Regions from separate parts of the Streptomyces sp. NBC_00328 genome, predicted to be linked through region 2. Evidence: riboswitches for the same ligand, from Rfam matches in the RefSeq annotation. Region 2 holds a riboswitch; each other region holds the start of a gene.
The links. A riboswitch is a leader RNA that binds a small molecule or an ion and turns the genes downstream of it on or off. The one in region 2 is predicted to bind cyclic di-AMP.
Positions count from the first base shown of each region.

Region 1 (6,837 bases), 1.2 Mb from region 2:
CGCGTTCACGGCGTACAGGCGTCCGGTGAACCCTGCTTCCCGGAGGTTGTCGAGGACGCTGCGGCCGACCCCGCCCGGTGTGCGCCCGGCGCCGATGACGGCGACGGAGCCGGGGGCGAGCAGCCGCTGCACGGAGCGGGCCTCGGCGCGCTGTTCCCGCGCGCGCTGCACGGCCAGGGACCGGTCGGTGGGTTCGAGGTCGAACTCCAGGCGTACGACACCGTCCTCGAAGCTGCGCTTCTGGGTGTATCCGGCGTCCGTGAACACCTTGATCATCTTGTTGTTGGCGGGCAGCACCTCGGCGGCGAAACGGCGGATGTCACGCTCGCGGGCCACTGCGGCGATGTGCTCGAGCATCGCGGAGGCGACACCGCGGCCCTGGTGGGCGTCCTGCACGAGGAAGGCGACCTCGGCCTCGTCGGCGGGCGCGGAGGCGGGCATGCCGTCGGCGTTGATCCGGTCGTAGCGCACGGTGGCGATGAACTCGCCGCCCACCGTGGCCGCGAGGCCCACGCGGTCCACGAAGTCGTGGTGGGTGAAGCGGTGGACGTCCTTGGCGGACAGCCGCGGATAGGGCGCGAAGAAGCGGTAGTACTTCGACTCGTCCGACACCTGCTCGTAGAAGCTGACCAGACGTTCGGCGTCGTCGACGGTGATGGGTCTGATGCGTGCGGTGCCGCCGTCACGCAGCACCACGTCGGCCTCCCAGTGGGCTGGGTACTCGTGCCGATCCGCCGAGGTCTGCATGGGCCCCAGAGTACGGCTCGCGTACGACAACGGCGCGAGGCAGTCTGAGGGTGACGGGCGTCGGAGCGGGTCCTCGGCCGACACCGCGGCGGGCGAGATCCGGGACCGTCCGGGCAAGCCTCGCGATATGAAAGAATGGTCTAGACAACCTTGAACACCCGAAGGGCAGCATCACATGGCTGAGCGCCGCGTCAACGTCGGCTGGACCGAGGGCCTCCACGCCCGCCCCGCCTCCATCTTCGTCCGGGCCGCCACGGCCTCCGGCATCCCCTTGACGATCGCCAAGGCCGACGGGGACCCCGTCAACGCGGCCTCCATGCTCGCGGTCCTCGGCCTGGGCGCCCAGGGCGGCGAGGAGATCGTCCTCACATCGGACTCCGAGGGCGCGGATGCCGCTCTCGACCGTCTGGCGAAGCTGGTCGCCGAGGGGCTCGACGAGCTCCCCGAGACCGTCTGAGCCGCCCACGAGGCACCCGGACACGAGCGGCCGAGCCGCGCCCCCCTTCACCGGGTGGCGCGGCTCGGCTGTTTTTCCGTACCCTCGCTCGGAATTCCCCACATGCCATGTACGACCTCGCACCATGACCACGGGAATGGCGTGCGCCGAAATTCCGGACACACGCATAAAAGGGCATCAGAAATGAGCCCCTGCCGAATATCCCTCTTTGTATACGGCGCCCGTGTTAATGACGCGGGCCCGTCATGTTTACGGGATGTTGCGAACTTCTCACACGGTCCGGCCGGTCGCCGCCGGGAAATCGGAGCCGGTGCGCGGCCGTGGCGCGCTCGGTGTGCAGGGCCGTGATCGCGCGGGCCCGCTCACTGTCCCCGCGGGCGACCGCGTCCACGATGCCGCCGTGCTCCGCCCAGGACTCCGCGGGGTCGGCCGGCGCCTCCACCGAGTACATCCAGGCGATCTTGTGACGCAGCTGGGCGAGCGTCGAGGTGAGCGCGGGGCTGCCGGACGCCTGCGCGAGCGTCTCGTGGAACCAGCCGCCCAACGAGCGCAGATCCTCGCTGTGGCCTCGCCTTGAGCGCTCCTGCCCCAGCCTGACCAGACCTCGCAGCACCTTCAGGTGGGCCTCCGTGCGCCGCTGCGCGGCTCTCGCGGCACCCAGCGGTTCCAGCAGCATGCGCATCTCCAGGAGGTCCGCGGCCTCCAGCTCGGAGGGCTCCGCGACACACGCGCCCGCGTGCCGGCGGGTGACCACGAACCCCTCGGCCTCCAGCGTGCGCAGGGCCTCGCGCACGGGGACGCGCGAGACGCCGTACCGGCGTGCGAGCAGTTCCTCGGTGAGGCGGCCGCCGCGCTCGTAGACACCCGCGACGATGTCGTCACGGATCGCCGTGCACACCGAGTGCGCCGGAATACGCATGACCGACCTCCGCTTTAATCCCCGTGAAACGCCGTCGATTGACGCTTGTTCAGTGACTCTATTGCAGGAAGCCTGAATTTCCGATGGCAGGCCTGAATCCATGGATATTTTTTGGACAGACGGCATCCGGAAACGACGATGCCCCGGCTCGGTGAGCCGGGGCATCGAAAGCGGTGAAGAAGCCGCGAAGCGGTCGTCAGACGTTGACGCCGTGCGAGCGCAGGTACGCGACCGGGTCCATGTCCGATCCGTACTCGGCGGTCGTACGGGCCTCGAAGTGAAGGTGCGGACCGGTGGTGTTGCCCGTGTCCCCCGACAGAGCGATCTGCTGCCCCGGAGTGACCGTCTGCCCCACGGACACACCGATGGACGAGAGGTGGCCGTACATGGTGTACGTGCCGTCGTGCATCTTGATCACGACTTGATTGCCGTAGGCGCCGCCCCAGCCGGCCGTGACCACCGTGCCGGAGCCGACGGCGTGGACCGAGGTGCCGGACGCGGCGTGGAAGTCGACGCCGGTGTGGCTGCCGGAGGACCAGAGGCTGCTGCTGGCCTGGTAGCCGGTGGAGACGTACGAACCGGTGATCGGCATGACGAACGTGTTCAGGCGCTTGCGCTCGGCCTCACGGGCGGCGCGCTCCTTGGTCTCGCGCAGCTTCTGGGCCTGCTCCGCGGCCTGCTTGCGCGCGGTCTGCTCGGCCTGCTTGCGCGCGGCGGCCTCGTCGGCGGCGCGCAGCTGCGCGAAGGCCTGGGCGTCGATCTGGTCGGCGACCGTGTCGTTGAGCGTGACGGTCTGGGTCAGCCCGGTCTGCTCGACGGAGGCTTCCGCGGCGAACGCGGGGCCGGCCAGGGTTCCGATGACACCGGTGGTGGTGAGCGCCGCGACCCCGACGGCGGTCGTGGTGGTCGTGCTGTGCACGCGGCTCGTACGACGGTGCTTGCCGGTGCCACAGGTGAACGCCATGTAGGGGCTGATCCTTTCCTTCCCTCTCGCCTACCGGGTTAGCTGACGGGTTCGGAGCAGGAAGGTCTCCTACGGGCTCCCTCCGGAGAGGGCGTCCGATTCACCCCAGGGACTACGTGTGGGTCCCCGGCTCCCCTGACTCGCGTCATGGGGGACTCGGCGATGACTGTCCGGTGCCGCGGGCGCGGCGCACTGCGTGACGAACAGCCGCACTGACGCTAAGCGGGGCAACTTTCGAACAACAAACGGATCACGATTTTTGTAACGCATCCCACAGGGCAGAACGGTGGCCGTCATACGAATACGGACATCTTGGGAGCGGCTTCCGGAAAAGGGAGGGCCCTGACGGCTCTTCAGCCGTCAGGGCCCTGACGCGTCGCACGGGCTCTACTCGGCTGCCACCACGGTGACTTCACCGATTCCGAGGGCCCTGACCGGCTCCGCGATCTGCGCCGCGTCGCCCACCAGGACGGTCACCAGACGGTCCGTCGGGAAGGCGCTCACGGCCGCCGCGGTGGCCTCCACGGTGCCGGTGGCGGCCAGTTGCCGGTAGAGCGTCGCCTGATAGTCGTCCGGCAGGTGCTGCTCGACCTGGTCCGCGAGCGTGCTCGCGACCGCCGCGGCCGTCTCGAACTTGAGGGGCGCGACGCCCACCAGGTTCTGCACGGCGACGTCGCGCTCCGCGTCGGTCAGGCCCTCCGCCGCGAGGGTGCGCAACACCGTCCACAGGTCGTCGAGCGCAGGACCGGTGTTGGGGGTGTCGACCGAGCCGCTGATGGCGAGCATCGCGGCACCCGTGCCGTCCGGCGCGGAACGCAGGACCTGTCCGAACGCCCGCACTCCGTAGGTGTAGCCCTTCTCCTCGCGCAGGACGCGGTCCAGGCGCGAGGTGAGGGTGCCGCCGAGGCAGTAGGTGCCGAGGACCTGCGCGGGCCACACGCGGTCGTGCCGGTCGGCGCCGACCCGGCCGATGAGCAGCTGCGTCTGGACGGCACCGGGGCGGTCGACGATGATCACACGGCCGGTGTCGTCGGCGCTCACCGGCGGCACGGGGCGCGGCTGGGCGGCCGAGCCGGTCCAGGAGCCGAGCGTGTCGGCGAGCAGTTCGTCGAGATCGACATCGGTCAGGTCGCCGACGACGACGGCGGTGGCCGTGGCGGGGCGCACGTGCCTCTCGTAGAACGCGCGAACGGCCGACGCGTCGATGTTCTGGACGGTCTCCTCGGTGCCCTGCCGCGGGCGTGCCATGCGCACGCTCGCCGGGAACAGCTCCTTGGAGAGCTCCTTGGCGGCACGGCGGGCGGGGTTGGCCGTCTCGTGCGGGATCTCGTCCAGCCGGTTGGTCACCAGCCGCTCGACCTCGCTGTCCGCGAACGCGGGGGCCCGCAGGGCGTCGGCGAGCAGGCCGAGGGCCTTGGCCAGGCGCGAGACGGGCACTTCGAGGGACAGGCGCACACCGGGGTGGTCGGCGTGCGCGTCGAGCGTGGCGCCGCAGCGCTCCAGTTCGGCGGCGAAGTCCTCGGCCGAGTGCTTGTCGGTTCCCTCGGAGAAGGCGCGCGCCATGATCGTGGCGATGCCGTCCAGGCCCGCCGGCTCGGCGTCCAGCGGCGCGTCGAGGTTCACCTCGACGGCCACGACCTGCTGGCCGGGGCGATGACAGCGCAGCACGGTCAGACCGTTGTCCAGGGTGCCCCGCTCGGGGGCGGGGAACGCCCACGGCTTCGGCTGGCCGGCCTGGGGCTGCGGGTGGAAGTCCATGGTGGCGAGCTCGGTCACTTCGCCGCCTCCTCGTCGGTCTCGTCGGCGGAGTCAGCCGCGTCGGCTGCTTCGGCGGTGGTCGGCTCGTAGACGAGCACCGCGCGGTTGTCGGGGCGCAGGCGGGCCTTGGCGGCCTCCCGGACCTCGTCCGCCGTGACGTCGAGAACGCGCTGCACGGCGGTCAGGGCGAGCTGCGGGTCGCCGAACAGGACGGCGTACCGGCACAGTTCGTCGGCGCGGCCCGCCACGGTGCCGAGCCGGTCGAGCCATTCGCGCTCCAACTGGGCCTGGGCGCGCTCCATCTCACCGGCCGTGGGACCCTCCTCGGCGAACCGGGCGAGCTCCTCGTCGACGGCGGCCTCGATGACCGGGACCTCGACGTCGCCGGACGTCTTCACGTCCAGCCACCCCAGGGAGGGCGCTCCGGCGAGCCGCAGCAGGCCGAACCCGGCCGCGACGGCGGTGCGGTCACGGCGTACGAGCCGGTTGTAGAGCCGGGAGGACTCGCCGCCGCCGAGGACGGTGAGCGCCAGGTCGGCCGCGTCGCACGCGCGCGTGCCGTCCTCCGGGAGCCGGTAGGCGGCCATCAGGGCGCGCGCCGGTACGTCCTCCTCGACGACCTCGCGCACCTGCTCGCCGATGATGTCGGGAAGCGAGCCGTCCCGCGGGGCGGGCTTGCCGTCGTGCCCGGGGATGGAGCCGAAGTACTTCTCGACCCAGGCGAGCGTCTGCTCCGGGTCGATGTCGCCGACGACCGACAGGACCGCGTTGTTGGGCGCGTAGTTGGTGCGGAAGAACGCGCGGGCGTCCTCCAGGGTGGCCGCGTCCAGGTCCGTCATCGACCCGATCGGGGTGTGGTGGTACGGGTGGCCCTCGGGGTACGAGAGCGCGGTGAGCTTCTCGAAGGCGGTGCCGTACGGCACGTTGTCGTAACGCTGCCGGCGCTCGTTCTTCACGACGTCGCGCTGGTTCTCCATGGACTCGTCGTCCAGTGCCGCGAGCAGCGAGCCCATGCGGTCGGCCTCCAGCCAGAGGGCGAGCTCCAGCTGGTGGGCGGGCATGGTCTCGAAGTAGTTGGTGCGCTCGAAACTCGTCGTGCCGTTGAGGGAGCCGCCGGCGCCCTGGACGAGTTCGAAGTGACCGTTGCCGTGGACCTGCTTGGAGCCCTGGAACATCAGGTGCTCGAAGAGGTGGGCGAGACCGGTCCGGCCCTTGACCTCGTGGCGCGAGCCGACGTCGTACCAGAGGCACACCGCGGCGACCGGGGTCAGATGGTCCTCGGAGAGCACCACGCGCAGGCCGTTGGCCAGGCGGTGCTCGGTCGCTGTCAGGCCGCCGGAGCCTGCCTCAGCTGTGGCCGTGTGACCCATGGGCATGTACGTCCCTTCGATCGCGGAACTACGTCATTCCTGTCGGTCCTGCCACTGTATGCAAGCGCGCGGACGGCTGGCGAAGTTCCCGCACCTCGTACGCCGAGAGCGAGACTTGTGCGTGTTGCCGCACACCGGGGGAAGCACACCGGGAACCGCCGCGAACGCGCTCGGGGCCGTCTGGCACCGGGCCGGACGGCCGTCCGGGAGCGGTCCCCGCGAGGCCCGCGCAGCGCGCCGCGGGGGCGCTACGGACGGGTCGCGGTCGGCGTTGTCAGTGGGGCGGTCCACAATGGTGCGCGTCAGAACCCGTTCATGCCCCGGCAGAGACTGTGAAGGAGCCGCAGCAGCGATGGCCCGCCGCAGCACGAAGACCCCGCCGCCCGACGACTCGTACGAGGAGAAGATCCTCGACATCGACGTCGTGGACGAGATGCAGGGCTCCTTCCTCGAATACGCGTACTCGGTCATCTACTCGCGAGCCCTGCCGGACGCCCGCGACGGCCTGAAGCCGGTTCACCGTCGCATCGTCTACCAGATGAACGAGATGGGCCTGCGTCCCGACCGCGGCTATGTGAAGTGTGCCCGTGTCGTCGGCGAGGTCATGGGTAAACTCCACCCG
Region 1 is NZ_CP108013.1:7,132,231-7,139,067, reverse strand. It holds gene OG485_RS31370 (bifunctional acetate--CoA ligase family protein/GNAT family N-acetyltransferase) at 1-747, opposite strand, end outside; gene OG485_RS31365 (HPr family phosphocarrier protein) at 923-1,204, shown strand; gene OG485_RS31360 (GntR family transcriptional regulator) at 1,431-2,123, opposite strand; gene OG485_RS31355 (M23 family metallopeptidase) at 2,320-3,087, opposite strand; cyclic di-AMP (ydaO/yuaA leader) riboswitch at 3,100-3,259, opposite strand; gene OG485_RS31350 (M16 family metallopeptidase) at 3,475-4,863, opposite strand; gene OG485_RS31345 (M16 family metallopeptidase) at 4,860-6,221, opposite strand; gene OG485_RS31340 (DNA gyrase/topoisomerase IV subunit A) at 6,568-6,837, shown strand, end outside.
Region 1: another riboswitch for cyclic di-AMP. It lies ahead of OG485_RS31355 (M23 family metallopeptidase); the one in region 2 lies ahead of OG485_RS36275 (M23 family metallopeptidase).

Region 2 (6,837 bases):
CGGTTCGGCATCCCCGAGCAGTTCCTCGCGCACGCCAAGCGGTCCGAGGTACTGGCCGACATCGGGCTCACGCCCGTGGAGATCGCCGGACGGATCAGCGCCGGGCTGGCCATCAGGGACGAGCGGGCCAAGGCCGCCTACGAGCCGATCGAGGCCGCCGACCGGCCGGCCGAGAAAGTGTCGTCCAAGGAGAAACAGGAATGACCGACCCTGCCCAGAAGGGGGAGTTCGACCTCGGCGCGCTCCTCGCCGAGCGCGGAGCCGAGCGCTACGAACTGCACACGAAGTACCTGAACCACCAGCTCCCGCGCATGCTGCACACCATCGGCTTCGACAAGGTCTACGAGCGGGCCGAGGGCGCGCACTTCTGGGACGCCGACGGCAACGACTACCTGGACATGCTCGCCGGCTTCGGGGTGATGGGCCTCGGCCGCCATCACCCCGTCGTCCGGCGGGCGTTGCACGACGTCCTGGACGCCTCGCTCGCCGACCTCACCCGCTTCGACTGCCAGCCGCTGCCGGGCCTGCTCGCGGAACGGCTGCTCACCCACAGCCCGCACCTGGACCGGGTGTTCTTCGGCAACAGCGGTACGGAGGCGGTCGAGACCGCGCTGAAGTTCGCCCGGTACGCCACCGGCCGACCGCGGATCCTGTACTGCGCGCACGCCTTCCACGGCCTGACCACCGGCTCCCTGTCCGTGAACGGCGAGGACGGCTTCCGCGACGGCTTCGCACCGCTGCTGCCCGACACGGCCGTCCCGCTCGGTGATCTGGACGCCCTGGCAAGGGAGTTGAAGAAGGGCGACGTCGCCGCGCTCATCGTGGAGCCGATCCAGGGGAAAGGCGTCCACGAGTCCCCGCCCGGATATCTGCGTGCCGCCCAGGAGTTGCTGCACCGGCACAAGGCACTGCTCATCGCGGACGAGGTGCAGACCGGCCTCGGCCGGACCGGGGACTTCTACGCCTACCAGCACGAGGAGGGGGTCGAACCGGACCTGGTGTGTGTCGCCAAGGCGCTCTCCGGCGGATACGTGCCGGTCGGCGCGACCCTCGGAAAGGACTGGATCTTCAAGAAGGTCTACTCCTCCATGGACCGGGTCCTCGTGCACTCGGCGAGCTTCGGCTCCAACGCACAGGCCATGGCGGCGGGGCTCGCGGTGCTCTCCGTGATGGAGAACGAGCAGACCGTCGCCCACGCACGGATCACCGGGGAACTGCTGAAGTCCCGGCTGGCGGCCCTGGTCGACCGCTACGAGCTGCTCAGCGAGGTGCGCGGGCGGGGTCTGATGATCGGCATCGAGTTCGGCCGGCCCGCGTCGCTCAAGCTGCGCGGCCGCTGGAGCATGCTGCAGGCCGCGCGCAAGGGTCTGTTCGCGCAGATGGTCGTCGTGCCGCTGCTCCAGCGGCACCACATCCTCACCCAGGTCTCCGGCGACCACCTGGAGGTGATCAAGCTGATCCCGCCGCTGGTCATCGACGAGCGGGATGTCGACCGGTTCGTGGAGGCCTTCACCGCGGTGATGGAGGACGCGCACAACGGCGGCGGGCTGATGTGGGACTTCGGGAAGACGCTGGTGAAGCAGGCGGTGGCGAACCGCTGAGACCCGGCCGCACCGGCGGTCGCCGCGAGGCTCGCGGGCGCGACCGGCGAGGCGGCCCGGGTGCGGTGGACCGTGTCCGGCGAGGTTCTTTGCCTCTGGGGCAAGAAAATTGCCCCAGAGGTAATTGTTTGGCTCAATGGTCCTATGAGCCCTGCCGACACAGGGGCGGCCGACGAGCCGTCCGCCGAGCTGCACGCCGTGGCGCCCCGGCTCCGCGCCCTGCGCCGCAGCGCCTCCCTCACGCTGGAGGCAGCCGCCCGCGCGGCCGGACTCTCGCCCGCCCATCTCTCCCGGCTGGAGACCGGACAGCGCCAGCCCTCGCTGCCGATGCTGCTCACGCTGGCCCGTGTCTACGGTACGACGGTCTCGGAACTGCTCGGCGAGGCGGTCCCCGACCGTGACGCGATCGTACGGGCCGCCGCCATGGAACCGGCCCCGGCCGGGGGCTGGACCTACTGGCAGGCGGGCTCCGCGGGCCGCGGCATGCAGGCGCTGCGCGTGCACGTCCCCTACGGTTCGCAGGGCGACATCGTGCGCGTCCACCCGGGCGAGGAGTGGCTGTACGTCCTCCGGGGGCGGCTCAGTCTGCGCCTCGGGGACACCGCGCACGTCCTCGCTCCGGGAGACAGCGCCCACTTCGACTCGCTGACCCCGCACCGCATCGCCGCCGCCGAGCGCGACGGAGCCGAGCTCCTCTTCGTACACACCCTGCTGCAGAGCCCCGTCGCCGCGCTGTGCCTCGGCCCGGCGACGGGCCACCCCACCTCGGGAGAGACGTCATGACCGAACCCACAGAACGCCGCCGCTCCATGGAGGACAGGTTCCCGCGCGCCCTGTGGGTGCGGCTGATCATCTACGTCGCCGTCGGCCACCTGTTCGCGGCCTTCATCTACCTGCTCTTCACGCTGGGCGCGCAGAACCAGTAGGGAACCCGGTCCGGCGGGCGGCTCAGTCCAGGAGCCGCCCGCGCAGGCGCTCCCGCAGCTCCGGCGTCAGTCCCAGGCCCTGCTCCAGATAGACCTCGACGCTGCCCCAGGTCTCCTCGATCGTCTCGAAGGCGGCTGTCAGGTACGCGGCGCGCGCGTCGAACAGCGGGCTGAGCAGTTCCATCACCTCGGGGGAGTAGGCGCCGGCCGAGGAGCCGTTGCGGTGCACCTTGTAACGGCGGTGCGCGGCGTTCGACTCCAGGTAGTCGGCCACGATCGCCTCACGCTCGACGCCGAGGGCGAGCAGGGTGACCGCGATGGACAGCCCGGCGCGGTCCTTCCCCGCCGCGCAGTGCATCAGCGCGGGCACGCTGTCGTCGGCCAGGGCGTGCAGCACCTGGGAGTGCTCGGCCGTGCGTTCCTTGATGATCGTGCGGTAGGAGTTGATCATCCGGTTCTCGGCCTTGCCGTCGCCGAGGATCGCGCGCAGCTGGTCGAGATCGCCGTCGCGGACCATCTTCCAGAACTCGCTGCCGTCCGCCGGGTCGCTCAGCGGGAGGTTCACGTTCCGCACGCCCGGCAGTTCGACGTCCGGGCCCTCCAGCTTCTGGTCCGCGGCATTGCGGAAGTCGAAGATCGTGTGGAGACCCAGAGAGGCGAGGAACGCGGCGTCCTCCTCCGTGGCGTGGGCGAGGTGGCCGCTGCGGAACAGGTGCCCATAACGCACTCGCCGGCCGTCCGCGGTGGGCAGTCCGCCCACGTCGCGGAAGTTGCGCACTCCGCCGAGATCGGGCTCGGTCGACGGGACCTGCTGCGTCACGGGGGCTCCTCCCATTCGGCCGCCGGCGTCGCCGTGCTGGACTCGGCGCCGCTCGTCGGCAGTTGTACCGGCTCGCGCTCCCGACGATACGACATGGGTTCCTCGGGCAATGAGTTGTCCACGGCCGACGACTTCCGGACGGAACGCCCTGGAAGCGGCGCATTGCGACATCTGACGTCGAGTGCGTGTTCGAATTCTGCGATGGATCGGTCGCACGCCTCCGGCCGTATCGGCCCCGTGGGGCAATTGAGGCGAAACGCGGCATTCGGGAGTGCCGTTTTGTGCGCCATTCCGAGCAGGGGTCCGAATGTGCCGGATATCCGCGCGTGCAGCATCTGTCTGTTCTGTCCGAATAGGTGCCTTCGTGGCAACTGGCCCTGGAATAGGGCGCCCTGGGGTGAGTCGCGTGAGGAGCGTCATATTCGTGACGATGCGTTGCCGTCCTCATTTCTCAACCTGCCCGGATTTTCAGGTGGGTTGAGAGGCCGGGAAGATCGTCACTCCACGGAGGGTGACGGTGGTTTCCGCATGGATCAAGAAAGGCGAGCGCACAGAAACCGCACATAGTTGTCGACGCGCTCTCATGTCGCTTACGTTCTGCCTCAATCCGGACGGACGCCCAATCCTGCCGCCGCCCGGAATCCGCACACTCACCCGTACACGGCAGGAGCGGGGGACCCACAGGTTCCGCGCCTGGTCCGGTTCTTTTTCCGGAACAGGCTAGGGGTACAGCCGCGCAGCAGCGTGGCCGGGCATCTCCAGCCCGCACCCGACAGCTCACCCCGCAGGCGCCGGAGAGGAATTCGTCATGCCCGCGAAGGGTAAGCACCGCCGTCCCAAGTCCTTGCGTTTCACCCGCTCGATCGCCGTGGCCGGAACCGGTGGCGCCGCACTCGCGCTGCCCCTGATGGGAGCCACCGGCGCCCACGCCGCGACCCCGGCCACCGCCGTCGCGCACCACGTCGAGAAGGCCGCGAGCGCCGTTCCCGCGAAGAAGGCCGCCAAGGCCGCCGGGACGAAGACGTACGCGGTGAGGTCCGGGGACTACCTCTCGAAGATCGCCGACGAGCAGAACGTCAGCGGCGGCTGGAAGAAGATCTACGCCGACAACCGCTCCTCCATCGGCGGCGACCCGTCGCTGATCCACCCCGGTCTGAAGCTGTCGCTCGGCAAGAAGGCCGCCGCCCACTCGGCCACGCACTCGGCCACGCACTCGGCCACGCACTCGGCCACGCACTCGGCCACGCACTCGGCCACGCACTCGGCCACCCGGACGACCACCTCGGCGAAGTCCGGCCAGGCGACCCCGGCCGCCGACCCGGCCCCCTCCGGCAACGCTTCCACCGGCGCCGCTTCCACCGAAGCCCCTTCCACGGGTACCTCTTCCGGCTACACCCTGCCGGTCGCGAGCAGCTCCGTCGGCACCGGTTACAAGGTGGCGGGCAGCATGTGGTCCAGCGGCTACCACACGGGCGTGGACTTCGTGATCCCGACCGGCACCACGCTCAAGTCCATCGCCGCGGGCACGGTCGTCTCCGCGGGCTGGGGCGGCGCCTACGGAAACCAGGTCGTCATCCAGCACGCCGACGGCAAGTACTCCCAGTACGCCCACATGTCGTCGCTGTCCGTCTCGGCGGGGCAGACCGTCACCGAGGGGCAGCAGATAGGTCTCTCCGGCGCCACGGGCAACGTGACCGGACCGCACCTGCACTTCGAGATCCGCACCACGCCGGACTACGGCTCCGACATCGACCCGGTCGCGTACCTGCGCTCGCACGGTGTCGCCGTGGGCTGACACCCCCCGCCTCCTGCTCCTGACGGCAGGAAGACCTCCGAAGGCCGGACCCCACGATCCCCCGGGTCCGGCCTTCGGTGTGCCCGCGGCAACGGCCTCTGGGCGATCGCTGCCTCAACATCCTTGACGCGAGCCCTATTCCAGAGTTGACCAATGCTTGGCGAGTGGCTTATCTCACCGGCCGTCAACCCTTCCCTACGGTCGCGTAGCTCACATCAAAAGGTGAATCATGCTCCATGTGGCAGACGATTCGAAGAGTGACAACAGATCAGTGATCGGGTCGTACGTGGCGGTGGGGGACAGCTTCACCGAGGGCGTCGGCGACCCTGGGCCCGACGGAGCGTTCGTCGGCTGGGCGGACCGGTTCGCGGTACTTCTCGCGGACCGCAGGCCCGAAGGCGATTTCGACTACACCAACCTTGCCGTGCGCGGCAAACTGCTCGACCAGATCGTCGAGTCCCAGCTCCAGAGGGCCAAGGAACTCGGCCCGGACCTGGTCTCGTTCTGCGCCGGCGGCAACGACATCATCCGCCCCGGCACCGACCCCGACGAGGTCGCCGAACGCTTCGAGCGCGCGATCGTCGACCTCACCTCCGCCGTCGGCACCGTCATGGTGACCACCGGCTTCGACACCCGTGACGTTCCCGTGCTCAAGCACCTGCGCGGCAAGATCGCCACCTACAACGGACATGTGCGTGCCATCGCGGACCGCTACGGCTGTCCCGTCCTCGACCTCTGGTCCCTGAAGACGGTCCAGGACCGCCGGGCCTGGGACGGCGACCGGCTGCACCTCTCTCCCGAGGGGCACACCCGGGTGGCGCTCCGTGCCGGACAGGTACTCGGCCTGGAGGTCCCGGCCGACCCGGACCAGCCCTGGCCGCCCCTCCCGCCGCGCGGCACGCTGGAGGTGCGCCGCGACAACATCCAGTGGGCGCGCGAGTACCTCGTCCCGTGGATCGGACGGCGGCTGCGCGGGGAGTCCTCGGGCGATCACGTCGCGGCCAAGGGCGCCCTGTCCCCGGACGACATCAAGATGCGCATCGAGTCGGTCGCCTGAGACCTGCACCGGCCCGGTCGGCGGGGCCGGCCGGGTCCGGTACCCGGGCGCCCGACCGGCCCGGCCCGGTCCCGGTGGCCGCGGTGCCCCGGGCCGGGTGCGGATCAGGAGTTCCGGTCGCTCCCGGCGGAATCCGGGACGGCCGCCCGCACGGCGGTCCACGCCGGGGAGCGGGCGAAGCGCGGTACGGGGTCGGTACGGGGCCGGGCGCCGTGCCCGCTAGCGCACCGCCGCCATCAACGCCTCGCGCTCCAGGCCCAGTTCGCGGGCGAGTGCCTCGTCCGCCCATTCCTGGGTCCGCGCCCGTGACACCGCTCCGGAGTACGCCGTCATCTGGACCGCCAGTCCGTCCAGCAGCGCCGTGAGCCTGAGGGCCGCGCTCGTGGGGTCCGGGCAGCGGAACTCGCCGGCGGCCACGCCCTCCGCGATCACCGCGGTCATCGCGGCCTTCCACTGCCGGTCGAGATCACGGGTGACCTCGCGCAGCGCGGGCTCCCGCAGGGCGACCGCCCAGCCCTCGATCCACAGGCGCCAGCCCTTGGCCTGTCCCGTCGGGGCGTACCAGCGCACGGCGGCCCGAAGGCGCCGCAGCGCCGTCGTACGGCGGCCGAGCAGCTTGCGCAGATGGGCGAGGTCGT
Region 2 is NZ_CP108013.1:8,282,682-8,289,518, forward strand. It holds gene dxs (1-deoxy-D-xylulose-5-phosphate synthase) at 1-204, shown strand, start outside; gene OG485_RS36255 (aspartate aminotransferase family protein) at 201-1,601, shown strand; gene OG485_RS36260 (helix-turn-helix domain-containing protein) at 1,746-2,384, shown strand; gene OG485_RS36265 (DUF6126 family protein) at 2,411-2,527, shown strand; gene OG485_RS36270 (tyrosine-protein phosphatase) at 2,550-3,347, opposite strand; cyclic di-AMP (ydaO/yuaA leader) riboswitch at 3,989-4,151, shown strand; gene OG485_RS36275 (M23 family metallopeptidase) at 4,156-5,142, shown strand; gene OG485_RS36280 (SGNH/GDSL hydrolase family protein) at 5,414-6,199, shown strand; gene OG485_RS36285 (TetR/AcrR family transcriptional regulator) at 6,419-6,837, opposite strand, start outside.

Region 3 (6,837 bases), 2.3 Mb from region 2:
GGCGGTAGTGCTCGGCGACGTCCGGGAAGGCGCGCAGCAGATTGACCGTGGTCATGATCAGGTCGTCGAAGTCGAGCGCGTTGGCCTCGCGCAGCCGCGACTGGTACATCGCGTACGCCTGGGCGAGGGTCTTCTCGAAGCCGTCGGTGGCCTGGGCGGCGAAGTCCTCCTCGTCGATCAGCTCGTTCTTCAGGTTCGAGATCTTGGCGCTGAACGACTTCGGCGGGAAACGCTTGGGGTCGAGGTCGAGATCACGGCAGACGAGCGCCATCAGCCGCTTGGAGTCGGCGGCGTCGTAGATCGAGAACGACGAGGTGAAGCCGAGCGTCTTGCTCTCGCGGCGCAGGATGCGGACACAGGCGCTGTGGAAGGTCATCACCCACATCGCGTTGGCGCGCGGGCCCACGAGCGCCTCGACGCGCTCCTTCATCTCGCCCGCGGCCTTGTTCGTGAAGGTGATCGCGAGGATCTGGCCCGGGTGGACGTTCCGCTCGCCGAGCAGATGCGCGATCCGGTGGGTGAGCACGCGGGTCTTGCCGGAGCCGGCACCGGCCACGATGAGCAGCGGGGAGCCGGAGTGGACCACGGCCGCGCGCTGGTTCTCGTTCAGTCCGTCCAGCAGGGCCGCCGGGTCCACGGCGGGCCTGGGCGCACCGTCGCGGTAGTACGCGTCCCGGCTCGGCGGCATGTCGAACTTCCCGCCGAACAGATCGTCCGGAACCGGCTCCGGTACGTGCTCGTCCTCGGGCGGCGGCGGGTGTTCGTCCTCGTGGGCCCCGGAGGGCTTGAGGTCCGCCAGGAAGCTGTCGTCAAAGAGGCTGCTCATCGCTCTCCGAGTCTAGGCCGCCCCACCGACAGCCCGCCGCCACCTCGAGAACTCGGCCGCAAGTGTGACCAGGGTCCCGGCGGACGCCCCGGGGAAGGCGGCCTTCCGGCCACGACACCTCACACCCCGTGACCGGAGGCGGCCGAGCGGTCACCCGGCGCGACATTCCGTCGGCGAGCGGCTCGGAACAAGCGGCTCCGGCGAGCGGCTCGGAGCAAGCGGACCGGAGCGAGCGGGGTCCGTTCGACGGGGCGGACGAGCGGGTCGCCGCCCGCGGGACACACGGCAGTGGTCACGAAAATGTATCGGGCATATCGCACATCAACCTTCACACGGGCCACACCGGTTGGCTAGCGTGCCGGAAGGCCGCCCGACCGCGACCGGCGAACCTCGCCGGGCCGAGCGGCCTCCGCCGAGTCCGGTACGCCGCGAGGCCCCGGAGCCGGGGACCCACCGATCTTGGGGTGAATCGGTCCAACCGCCTTGTGGGGCAAGGACCGTAGGGCAGCCTTCCGGAACCACCCGCCCGAACCCGACAGCTAACTCGGTAGGCGGATGACGGAAGGAGTCGCCTCTCTTGGCGTCACACCGCAAGGCGCGTCCCACGGGTGCGCGCATCGCAGGCATACGGACCCCGGCCCTCGCCACAGCGGCCATCACCTCCGTGGCCCTGCTCTCCCAGACCGCCAACGCCGCCCCCTCGGCCGAGCCCCGGCCCAGCATCGAAGCGGTCTCGAAGAAGGTCGACGACCTCTACCACCAGGCCGAGACGGCCACGAACAAGTACAACGCGACCCGGGAGAAGACCGCCGAGCAGCGCGAGCGCGTCGACACCCTGCTCGACGACGTCGCCCGGCGCACCGAGAAGCTCAACACCGCGCGCGAGGAGCTGGGGTCGTTCGCCGCGGCGCAGTACCGCACCGGGGCCTCCGCGCCCGACACCGCGACCCTGCTGCTCGCCGACAACCCCCAGGACTACTTCGACCAGACCCAGCTGATGAGCCGTCTGACGAACCGCCAGAAGGCGGCCGTCGACGACTACATCACCGAGCAGGCCGCCACCACCAGGAAGCGGGCGGAGGCCACCCGGAACCTGGAGTCACTGACCGCCTCGCAGAAGGAGCTCAAGACGTCCAAGGCCACGGTGCAGCACAAGCTCACCGAGGCCCGCTCCCTGCTCTCGAAGCTGAACGCCGAGGACAAGGCGCGGCTGGCGGCGATCGAGAAGAAGAAGCGGGAGCAGGCCGCGGCCAAGGCGGCGGAGCTGGCACGGCAGCAGGCCACCGCCGAGAAGGCCGCCCAGCAGCAGTCGTCGTCCGGCACCACGACCGGCACGGCTTCCGGCTCGTCGACAGGATCGACGGCCACGGACCCCTCGTCGAAGGCGGCCGAGGCGCTCGCGTTCGCCCGCGCGCAGATCGGCAAGCCGTACGTCTGGGGCGCCACCGGCCCGGACTCCTACGACTGCTCGGGCCTGACCCAGGCCGCCTGGAAGGCCGCCGGCGTCAGCCTCCCGCGCGTCACCTACGACCAGGTGAACGCGGGCACGACGGTCTCCCTCGCCGACGCCCGGCCCGGCGACCTGGTCTTCTTCTACGACGACATCAGCCACGTCGGCCTCTACATCGGCGACGGCATGATGATCCACGCGCCGAAGCCGGGCGCGTACGTCCGCGAGGAGTCGATCTACTACGACGGCACCTCCGCGATCCACAGCGTGGTGCGCCCGGCGTAGACCGGGACACGGGCGCCGCTCTCGCGGGGCACGCGCGGGGGCTTCCCGGTCCCCACGCGTGCCCCGCGTTTTCGTCTCCCGCCCGCGCGTGGCCCGCCCGCAACCCGGTGCGGAGGTCCCTAGCATCGAGAACATGTCAGACACACCGGACATGCCGGACAGCACCTCGCTCCGCGCCCGGCGGGCGGGGTGGGCGGCCACCGCCGGAACCGCCGTCATGGCCACCGGCATCATCTCGATCGGGCTGCACCTGACCGGCCACGAGACCCTCTCCCGGATCGCGCTGGTCCTCGCGTCGCTCGCCTGGGCCGGGCTCGCCGCGGACCTCGCGGTCCGGCTGGTGGGCGACCGGGAGCGGTGGGCGCGGCAGGCCGGCACACCCGCCGGGCTCGACGCGGTCGCGGCGACCACCGTGCTCGGCACCCGGTTCTCCGCACTGGGGTGGCACGAGCTCGCCGAAGCCCTGCTCGCGCTGTCGGCCGTGCTCTGGCCGGTTCTGCTGTGGGCCGTCCTGCGTCGTCTGCGGCGCCGTATGCCGGGCGAGGTGTTCCTCGTCTGCGTGGCCACCCAGGGGCTCTCGGTCCTCGCGGCCACGATCGCCACCGCCGTGGGCCCGGACTGGCTCGCGCACACCGCGCTGGTGCTGTTCTGGCTGGGGATCGGGCTCTACGTGCTCTCGTTCGCCTGCTTCGACCTGGGCGAGGTGAGGAAGGGCGCAGGGGACCACTGGATCGCGGCCGGCGCGCTGGGCATCTCGGCACTGGCCGGGGCGGGACTCGTCGCGGCGCACCACGTGGATCCGTACCTGTGGAACAACGACGACCAGGGCGTCCTGCGCGATACGACGGGCGCTCTGCTCGCGCTCGACCTCGCCTGCTACTTCCTTCTGGCCGTCGCGGAGGTGGTGTGGCCGCGCCCGCGGTACGACGTCCGGCGCTGGGCCACCGTCTTCCCGATGGGGATGTCGGCGGTGGCGGCCCTCGCGGTCGCGGCCGCCCTCGACGTCTTCTGGCTCAAGGGGCCGGGACAGGTGCTGCTGTGGATCGCGGTGGCGGCCTGGCTCGCGGCGGCCGCGGGCGCCGCTCTCGCCTTCAGGTCCACCGTGCGGGGGTGACGGTGCCCCTCAGGTCCACCGCGCGGGGGTGACGCGGCCGTCGGTCCGCCCCGTGCCGAGCGGACGCCGGTCAGGGCCGCCCTCGACCCCGGCGAACGGGACCGCCTCGGCCGGTCAGGTCCACAGGCCGACGAAGAGATGGATGAGTACGTCCATGGGGCCGGAGCCTAATTGCACCCCCTGAGGCCCTCCCGGCCGGGCCCCCATTCCCACCAGGCACCCTTGACCCACCCCTGCCCGCCGACCACCCTCCCCTCCCGGGGGCCCCGCCCGTTCCCCGGGCCGTCCCGCCCCACCGGCCCCCGTCACGCTCCGGCCCCGATCTGCACTCCCTCGCCACCGGACCATCACGCGTCAGCCATAGCACCGGCACCGCGCGGGCCGTCCGGGAATCGCCGCTTCGGTCATCACCCTGCGTGAAGTCGTGACGTACGACCGGAATCTTGGTCACATTTGGTCTCTCGGCGATCCAATAGCGATAGTTCCATACATAGCGTTACCAACAGCTCGCTCCCAGGTTTAGCGTCCTTCACCAGGTGACCGGCTCCCCACCACCGTCCGGGCCAGGGACGGCAGTCGGACACCACCGCCGAGAAGGTCCGGCGGCGGCCCGCTCCCCCTGTGTGAGCCGCCGCCGGACGTGTCACCGCTTGACCGCACCTCAAGGGCGGTCGCACGGAAGGATGTGGGCCCTCGTGGCAGCGCACCGCAAGGCCAGACAGCGCTCGGTCGGCGGAAACACGGCCCGCACAGCAGTCACCATCGCCCTCGCGGGCGCGGCGACGGCCACCGGCTTCGACGGGGTCGGGCACGCCGACCCCCAGTTGTCCGCGGCGCAGGTGAAGGCAAGGGTCGACAAGCTGTACGAGGAGGCGGAGGCCGCCACCCAGAAGTACGACGGCGCCAAGGAGAAGGCCGGCGAGGCGGAGGCGAACCTGAGCAAGCTCCGCGACGAGGCGGCCCGCCGGGAGGACCGGCTCAACTCGGCCCGGGAAGCGCTGGGTTCGATGGCCGCGGCGCAGTACCGCAGCGGTGGGCTCGACCCCGTGGTGCAACTCGCGCTCTCCGACCGCCCCGACCAGTATCTGGAGGGGGCCGCGCTCGCCGAGCGGGTCGGCACCCGGCAGTCGGCGAAGATCGCCGGGGTACGCAAACAGCTCCGTGAGCTCGAGCAGTTGCGTGGGGCGGCGCACATCGAACTGGCGGCCCTCAAGTCGCGGCAGACCGAGCTGAAGCAGCACAAGAAGACGGTCAACGAGAAGCTCGGCGCGGCCCGCCGGCTGCTCGACCGCCTCACTCCGCAACAGCGCACGCAGTACGCGAAGCGAGGCGGCGCGGGTGACCAGCAGCATGCCTCGCGCGACGCCTCCCGCGATCCGGCCCCCGTCGCGGCGTCGGGAGCCTCCGGCACGTCAGGTGCCGCCGGAGCGGGCAGCGCGGGCACCGCGGCGGCGCCCAACTCCCGGGCGGCGGCCGCCGTCGCCTACGCCTACGCGAAGCTCGGCAGCCCCTACGTCTGGGGCGCCACCGGCCCCGACGCGTTCGACTGTTCGGGGCTCGCCCAGGCCGCGTACCGATCGGCGGGCGTCTCCCTGCCCCGCACGACGTACTCCCAGATCAACGTCGGCAGGCGGGTCGCCCTGTCCGAACTCCAGCCCGGCGACCTGGTGTTCTTCTACTCGGGCATCACCCACGTGGGCATCTACGTCGGCAACGGCCAGATGATCCACGCGCCGAATCCGTCGGCGCCGGTGCGGGTGGCGCCGATCACGGAGATGCCCTTCGCCGGAGCGGCGCGGGTCGCGTGATCGCCTGAGCGGCGAGGCCGCGGGCCCCGGGCCGTCCGTCGCCCGGGGCTTCCGCCCGTCCCGATACCAGCCGGGTCGGACCGCGTCAGACCAGCCGCCTCGCCGTCGCCCAGCGGGTCAGCTCGTGGCGGTTCGAGAGCTGGAGTTTGCGCAGGACCGCGGAGACATGCGACTCGACCGTCTTGACGGAGATGAAGAGCTGCTTGGCGATCTCCTTGTAGGCGTACCCCCGGGCGATGAGCCGCAGGACCTCGCGTTCGCGCTGGGTGAGACGGTCCATGTCCTCGTCGACGGGCGGGGCGTCGGTGGAGGCGAAGGCGTCGAGGACGAATCCGGCGAGGCGCGGGGAGAAGACCGCGTCACCGTCCTGGACGCGGAAGACGGAGTCCACGAGATCCGTGCCGGTGATCGTCTTGGTGACGTACCCCCGGGCGCCGCCACGGATCACGCCGATCACGTCCTCCGCGGCGTCCGACACGGACAGCGCGAGGAAACGGACCGGCTGCTCGGCGTCGGCCATCAACGGGGCGCAGCGGCGCAGCACTTCGACACCGCCGCCGCCGGGAAGGTGGACGTCGAGGAGGACGACCTCGGGGCGGGTGGCCGTGATGACCGTGACCGCCTGGTCGACGTCCGCGGCCTCGCCGACCACTTCGACGCCGGTCCGCCCGGTCTCCCCGATCTCGGCCTGGACCCCCGTACGGAACATGCGGTGGTCGTCCACGAGCACCACGCGCACCCGGCGCCCGCCCTCGGCGCCTGCCGCGGGGGCGGCGCCCGCGGATGCGGCGGCACCGGAGGCCTCCGCGGCCGAACCGCCGGACTCCACAGGCTCGTTCGTGTCGCTCATGACGTTTTCTCCACCCTCTCCATCTCCAGTTCGACCTCCGTGCCGCCGTCCGGCACCGCGCGCAGTCGCGCCGTGCCGCCGTTGCGCTCCATACGGCCGATGATCGATTCTCTGACGCCCATGCGGTCGGCGGGTATCGCGTCGAGGTCGAAGCCGGGGCCGCGGTCGCGGACGGACACGAAGACCGTCCTGCCCTCGACTTCGGCGTAGACCTGCACGGCGCCGCCCTCGCCACCGTACTTGGCCGCGTTCACCATCGCTTCCCTCGCCGCCTGCATCTGCGCGGTCAGCCGGTCGTCGAGCGGGCAGTCGCCCACGACGACGACCTCGATGGGGACGCCGTGCTTGTCCTCGACCTCGGCCGCGTGACCGCGGACCGCCTCCGCGAGGGTGGCGGGCTCCTCGTCCTCGTCCTTGCCGCTGCCGTCCGGCTTGTAGAGCCAGGCCCGCAGATCGCGCTCCTGGGCGCGGGCGAGGCGCCGCACCTCGTTCGCGTTCTCCGCG
Region 3 is NZ_CP108013.1:5,963,944-5,970,780, reverse strand. It holds gene pcrA (DNA helicase PcrA) at 1-826, opposite strand, end outside; cyclic di-AMP (ydaO/yuaA leader) riboswitch at 1,227-1,395, shown strand; gene OG485_RS26290 (C40 family peptidase) at 1,404-2,561, shown strand; gene OG485_RS26285 (tellurite resistance/C4-dicarboxylate transporter family protein) at 2,713-3,675, shown strand; gene OG485_RS26280 (C40 family peptidase) at 4,371-5,483, shown strand; gene OG485_RS26275 (response regulator transcription factor) at 5,569-6,333, opposite strand; gene OG485_RS26270 (ATP-binding protein) at 6,330-6,837, opposite strand, start outside.
Region 3: another riboswitch for cyclic di-AMP. It lies ahead of OG485_RS26290 (C40 family peptidase); the one in region 2 lies ahead of OG485_RS36275 (M23 family metallopeptidase).